DNA from 3 places in the Billgrantia diversa genome. Region 1 is predicted to be linked to each of the others. Evidence: predicted binding sites of a transcription regulator. Region 1 holds the regulator's gene; each other region holds the start of a gene.
The links. The regulator LexA, encoded in region 1, represses DNA repair genes until DNA is damaged. The targets are predictions, from matches to a motif close to TACTGTNTANNTANACAGTA.
Positions count from the first base shown of each region.

Region 2: a site for LexA is predicted at 1,452-1,471, ahead of HNO52_RS08140 (DNA topoisomerase III). Genes of this name have one in related genera too.
Region 3: a site for LexA is predicted at 999-1,018, ahead of recN (DNA repair protein RecN). Genes of this name have one in related genera too.

Region 1 is NZ_CP053382.1:1,992,327-1,994,593, reverse strand. It holds gene HNO52_RS09295 (TetR/AcrR family transcriptional regulator) at 1-292, opposite strand, end outside; gene lexA (transcriptional repressor LexA) at 492-1,139, shown strand; gene dinB (DNA polymerase IV) at 1,281-2,267, shown strand, end outside.
Region 2 is NZ_CP053382.1:1,756,485-1,758,751, forward strand. It holds gene HNO52_RS08140 (DNA topoisomerase III) at 1-1,424, opposite strand, end outside; gene HNO52_RS08145 (ABC1 kinase family protein) at 1,555-2,267, shown strand, end outside.
Region 3 is NZ_CP053382.1:4,236,473-4,238,739, reverse strand. It holds gene recN (DNA repair protein RecN) at 1-952, opposite strand, end outside; gene grpE (nucleotide exchange factor GrpE) at 1,172-1,801, shown strand; gene dnaK (molecular chaperone DnaK) at 1,936-2,267, shown strand, end outside.

The DNA.
Region 1 (2,267 bases):
GCACGGTTCGCGCCATGGTTTCCAGTAGCTCTTCAAGCGGAATGACGCCGCCGGCGTGACGCGCCTCCAACTCATCCAGGGCGTGATGGAAACGCATGGTAAAGGGATCGAGATAACGAGAGAAGACCGCCTGGATCAGTGCTTTCTTCGAGCCGAAGTGGTAATTGACCGCGGCGAGATTGACGCGTGCCTTGCTGGTGATGGTACGCAGCGAGGTCTCGGCGAAGCCGCGCTCGGCGAACAGCACCTCGGCAGTGTCGAGAATACGGGTGACGGTATCGGTCTGGGCCATGATCAGTTCCCGCTGGAAACGTCTGTTTTAAACATTACAAAAGTCTACGTCATTACGACTCGTCACTCAATGAATAGACAACCAGTAGCGTTTTAAACGTCTTCAGACGCTTGGCGGCGATGAACGATCCCCTTTTTACTGTATGGGCTTCCATGCTGTATACTTGACCAATACGGCAGTCACGCCACTGGAGTTTGCCATGACACGCCCTCTCACCTCGCGCCAACAGAACGTTTATGACTTCATCGTCAAGACCATGAACGAGTTCGGCTACCCTCCGACCCGTGCTGAAATTGCCCGGGCGCTGGGTTTTCGCTCTCCCAATGCCGCCGAGGAACATCTGCGAGCACTCGAGCGCAAGGGGGTCATCAGAGTGATCCGCGGCACCTCTCGTGGCATTCGCTTGCCGGCCCAGGAGGCCGACGCCGCTGTCAACGAGCCGAATGCCGAGGGGCTACCGATCATTGGCGAGGTCGCGGCCGGCAGCCCCGTTCTCGCCGCCGAGCACATCGACCGCTACTGTCCCCTGCCCCCGGAATTCTTCACACCCCGGGCCGATTACCTGCTCAAGGTCCGCGGGCTTTCGATGAAGGATGCGGGCATCCTGGAAGGCGACCTGCTGGCCGTGCACCGCACCGACCGCGTGCGCGACGGCCAGATCGTGGTGGCACGGCTGGAGGACGAGGTCACGGTCAAGCGCTTCCACCGTCAGGGGCACCGCGTGGTGCTGGAAGCCGAAAACGCTGACTTCGCTCCCATCGAGGTGGACTTGCGCCATCAGCCGCTCGAAATCGAGGGTATCGGGGTGGGAGTCATACGCGGCGGCAGCGGCCAAGCTTTGGGTTGATCGCTTCCTGAACTCGACCATACGGCGTTGGAGCTCTCCTCGGAATGCTCATTGACTACAGTCAACTCCGCTTCCTCGTCGAGTTCCGCTTTGTCTGGTCGTCGCCCAGAAAGCGCTCCAGTTGAGCGGAACAACGTATCGATGAGCCGCAAGATCCTGCACGCCGATTGCGATTGCTTCTACGCCGCAGTGGAGATGCGCGACAACCCGGCGTTGCGCGATATTCCCTTGGCGATCGGCGGCAGCGCCGAAGGGCGCGGCGTCATCTCGACCTGCAATTACCCGGCCCGGGCCTACGGCATCCATTCCGCCATGCCGACGGCGCGGGCGTTGCGCTTGTGCCCTCACCTCACTCTGTTGCCCGGCGACTTCGATCGCTACCGTGAGGCTTCGCGGCAGCTACTGGCGATCTTTCATGAGCTGACACCGCTGGTGGAGCCGCTCTCCCTGGACGAGGCCTTTCTCGACGTCACCGACGTGACCCGCTTCTCGGGCAGCGCCACCTGGATGGCACGCTGGCTGAAGGAGGAATGCACCAAGCGCGTGGGTATTACCGTCTCGGTGGGTGCCGCCCCAGCAAAATTCCTGGCCAAGATTGCCAGCGACTGGGAGAAGCCGGACGGCCTCACCGTAATCACGCCGCCCCAAGTGGACGACTTCGTGAGCGCGCTCCCGGTAACCAAGCTGCACGGCGTCGGGCCGGCCACGGCCAAGCGCCTTCAAACCCTGGAGATCGCTACCTGTGCCGACCTTCAGCGCGTTCCGCTGGAACGTCTGCTGCAGGAATTCGGCAAGTTCGGGCGGCGCCTGTTCGAGCTGGCACGTGGCATCGACGACCGGCCGGTACGCATCGAGCGCGAGCGCAAATCGGTGAGCGTGGAGACTACCTTCGCCACCGATCTGCCCGACCTGGCGAACTGCCACACTCAGCTGCCACCGCTATACGAACGCCTCGAGGCACGCCTTGCCCGCCATGGCCACCCGCCTATTGCTGGTGTTTTCGTCAAGGTGCGCTTCGACGACTTCTCTCTCACCACTCTCGATTCCCGTGGCGGCCTGCCCACGCTCGACACCTTCACCACGCTGATGGAACAGGCATGGGCCAGGCGTCAGCGTCCGGTGCGCCTG
Region 2 (2,267 bases), 240 kb from region 1:
CGTGTCTCACGATCCTCGACCTCACAGGCCATCACGCGGCAGCCTTCACCCTCAGTGAGAGGAGGCAGCGGCGGAGCCTCGTCTCGGGTGGTGAACAGCGGCTTCCAGCCCGGCTGGAGCACCTCCTGGCCGCTGGCGCGAAAACGCTCGCCTAGAAGGGTGAATTCCGCCTTCACTTCACGCACGATCAATGGGGAATAGAATTGGGCCAGCACGTTGCGTGCTATCAGACGGAAAACGTCGGCTTCGGCACGCTCCAGGCGCTCGAGTTCGGCCGGCTTGCCGGTGGGGGCGAGCGCATGGTGAGCGCCCACCTTCTTGTCGTCCCAGGCCTTGGAGCGCAGGGCGAAATCTGCCCCGGCGAGCCAACCGCGTAGGGTCTCGTCCTGGCTGCAGGCGCTTGCCAGGGTGGCGCGCGCCTGGGCCAGATGCTCCTCGGGCAGGTAGCGACAATCCGAACGCGGGTAGGTGATCAGCTTGTGGCGTTCATAGAGGCGTTGGCATATGTCCAGTACGGCCTGGGCCGAAAGCCCGAAGCGCCGCGCAGCGTCTACCTGTAATGCCGAAAGCGAATAGGGCAGCGGGGCGGATTGACGCTTCTGGCGGGACTCGAGCGAGGTCAGCTTACCCTCGGCGCCGGGCAGTTGCGCTGCCAGCGCTTCGGCCGGAGCACGTTCGAGCAGACGGCCCTGGTCGTCGAGGCGGTGGTGCTCGACCGGTTGCCACCAGGCGCGCAGCTGCCCGCCGGTAACCGCCAGATCGGCCCACAGCACGTAAAAGGGGTAGGGTCGGAAGTCGCGGATCTCTGCGTCGCGGCGCACTACCAGCCCGAGTACCGGGGTCTGCACCCGGCCCACCGAGAGAACGCCGTCATGCCCGGCCTGGCGACCGGTCAGGGTCCAGGCGCGGGTCAGGTTGATGCCGTACAGCCAGTCGGCACGCGAGCGCGACTCGGCGGCACGGTAGAGCGGCAGGTAGTGGGCGTTGTCCTCCAGCCGCGCCAGGGCCCGCTGTATCGCGGGCCGGTTGAGGTCGCTGACCAGCAGACGCGCCACGGGCCCCTTCCAGCCCAGGTACTCGATGACTTCCTGCACCAGCAGTTGCCCTTCGCGATCGGGGTCGCCGGCATGCACCACTTCCCCGGCTTGCTTGAGCAGCTTGCGAATAACGGCGAGTTGCCCTTTGGCCTTGGGCCGCGGGCTGAGTTGCCAGCGTGTCGGCAGGATCGGCAAGTGATCCAGCCGCCACTGCTTGAACGCGGGGTCGTAAGCGTCGGGAGGTGCCTGCTCCAGCAGATGGCCCAGGCACCAGGTCACCACGGTTTCACCGGCGTGAAGGGCACCGTCTTCACGGCGTGCCCCGCCCGGCAGGGCCTCGGCGATGGCGCGGGCCAGGCTGGGTTTTTCGGCGATGATCAGGCGCATGTCACCTTTCCGCTGCAGTCGGTTCATTTATGGATATTCTTACAGTAATCGATGAACATGGCCAGGGTCCGAAAGCGCGACGAGCTGTACAATGCCGAGACGGAAAAACGACAGAGGGGAGAGCGCTACCATGCGGGAGCGGGGAAGGACGCGACGGCTGTTGGGTCTCGGGGCGCGTACCGGCGGCACCCTGCTGCGCAGCCGGCTCGGTGGCGAGGCCGACTGGCGCGCGCTGGGTGAGGCGCTTTTCGAAGGGCTTTCCGAGCTGAAGGGGCCGGCCATGAAGTTGGCCCAGATCATGGCCCAATGGGACGACTTGCTGCCGCCGGATCTTGCCGACGAGCTGGCGCGCCTGCAGCGTCAGGCCGAGCCCATGCCATGGGAAAGCATACGCCGCACCCTGGTCGAGCAGTACGGCGAGCTGGACGTCCACTTTCGCGAGATCGAACCCAGGCCCTTCGCCAGTGCCTCCATGGGGCAGGTGCATCGTGCGGTGACCCAGGATGGCGAGACGCTGGTGCTCAAGGTGCAGTACCCGGGCCTGGCCGAAGTGCTGGAGAGCGACCTGGCCCAGCTTCGGCGCATCATGCGCCTCGGCCGTTGGCTCAAGGTATCCCGGGCGCGCCTGGACGCGTTGTTCGAGGAACTCGCCGCCAGCCTGCGCAGCGAACTCGATTATCACGCCGAGGCCCTCGCATTGGCGCGCTATCGGCAACGCTATGCTCATATGGAAGGCCTGCTGTTTCCCGAGCCATTACCCGAGCTCTCCGGCCCCCGTGTACTGGCCATGCGCTATGTGGCAGGCACGCCGCTGCGCGAGCTGGAAGAGGAGGACGCCGCCGT
Region 3 (2,267 bases), 2.2 Mb from region 1:
GCATCACATGATGCTTGCGTGCGATGCGGTGCACCTCGCTCAGGCGAGACTCGACCCATGCCAGCCGCTCCGGATCCAGTTCGGTGGTGTCGGCAAAGCGGTTGAGTTCGCGCACGGCCTCCTCGACCTGGATGCGCGCTTCGCCGAGCATGGCGAGCACTTCGGCCAGGGTGCCGCGGTCGCTGCCCGGCAAGGGGTCGAGCCGGTGGGCCGCCTGGTTGAGCAGCGCCAGCACGCCGCCCTCGTCGCCATCGCAGCATTCGGCGGCGACCTGTGCTTCGCGCAGCGTCTCCTCGGCGTGGGCGAGCTGCTCCTGTTCGAACTCCAGGGTGGCGAGCTCTTCGTCGCCCAGGGCCAGTGCGTCGAGCTCCTCGACCTGATAGCGCAGCAACTGGCGGCGCGCCTGAACCTCGTCACCGCTCTCGGTCAGCTGTTTCAGGCGTCGCCGGGCCGCTTGCCAGCGGCGAAAGGTCTCGCTCAGCTCGCCGACGGCGCTGCGGTTACCGGCAAAGTCGTCGAGCAGGCGCAGGTGGGTCTCTTCGCGCAGCAGCATCTGGTGGGCGTGCTGGCCGTGGATCTCGACCAGATGTTCGCCCAGCGCCTTGAGATCGGTCACGGTAGCCGGCTGCCCGTTGATCCATGCCTTGGAGCGGCCGTTGGCCGTTACCACGCGGCGTAACAGGCAGTCGTCGAGGGGCAGCTCGCGCTCCTCGAGCCAGTGCCGGGCGGCCGGCAGGCTTGCGATATCGAAGCGCGCCGAGAGATCGGCACGCTCGCAGCCGTGGCGCACGCTGCCGGCGTCGGCGCGCTCACCCAGGCATAGCCCCAGGGCACCGAGCAGGATCGACTTGCCGGCACCGGTCTCGCCGGTGATGGCGGTCATGCCGCCGGCAAGCTCCAGATCGAGCGTATCGACGATGGCGAAATCGCGAATGGCGAGCTGAGTCAGCATGGGGCCTCCCGGGAAGCGACGCACAAGGCTGGATATCCATACACTTTATTGAGTTTTTATACAGTAGTCGAGGCGGCCGCTCAACGCCCGCATTGCACATGAACGCCCAGCCTCTCTTGAGATTGCGGTCAGGACCCCCATATAGGCGGCAGACTCGCGGCTTTTGCCCAATCGAAACCGTTGCGGCCGCATGGCCGAACCACGCTTCAGGAGATGCGCATGGCTAAAGAACCCCAGACCCCGCTCGACGACGAGCTGGAGCGGCGCGAGGAAGAGGCTCGGCCGGAACCGGTGGCAGGCGAACTGGACGATGCGATTGGCATCGGGGACGACGAGTCCGTCGCGTCCGAGGAGCCGACGACGGTGAGCGACAACCCCGAAGCCGACATGCTGGCCGCCCAGGTCGAGGAGCTGGAGCAGAGCCTGGCCGAGGCCAAGGACCAGGCGCTGCGTGCCGCCGCCGAGGCGCAGAACGTGCGCCGCCGGGCCGAACAGGAAGCCGAGAAGGCGCGCAAGTTCGCCCTCGAGCGCTTCGTCAAGGAGCTGCTGCCGGTAGTCGACAGCCTGGAAAAGGCGCTCGAGGCCATGGGCGACGACGCCACCGAGGCCCATAAAGAGGGCGTGGCCATGACGCTGAAAATGCAGCATGACGTGCTGGCCAAGTTCGGCGTCGAATCGCTCGACCCGGCCGGCGAACCGTTCGACCCGCAGTACCACGAGGCCATGGCCATGGTGCCCAACCCCGAGCTCGAGCCCAACAGCATCATGGAAGTGATGCAGAAGGGCTACACGCTCAATGGTCGCCTGGTACGTCCGGCCATGGTAGTGGTCAGTCAGGCTACCGGCTGAGCCGATCGGCACGACCAATCCAGCGTAATGCAGGGGGAGGGCTTGAAAACGTACAAAGCACCCCCAGATAGACGTCAACCGCGGCAGATGCCGCTGAGATGGATTCAAGGCAAACGAATTTTCGAGGATTTCCTATGGGACGCATCATCGGTATTGACCTGGGGACCACCAACTCCTGTGTGGCCGTGCTCGACGGCGACAGCGCCAAGGTGATCGAGAACGCCGAAGGCGCCCGCACCACGCCCTCCATCATCGCCTACACCGATGATGGCGAGATCCTGGTGGGGCAGTCGGCCAAGCGGCAGGCGGTCACCAACCCGCAGAACACCCTGTACGCCATCAAGCGCCTGATCGGCCGTCGCTTCAAGGACGACGTGGTGCAGAAGGACATCAAAATGGTGCCCTACGGCATCGTCGAGGCCGACAACGGCGACGCCTGGGTGGAAGTGAAGGGCAAGAAGCTGGC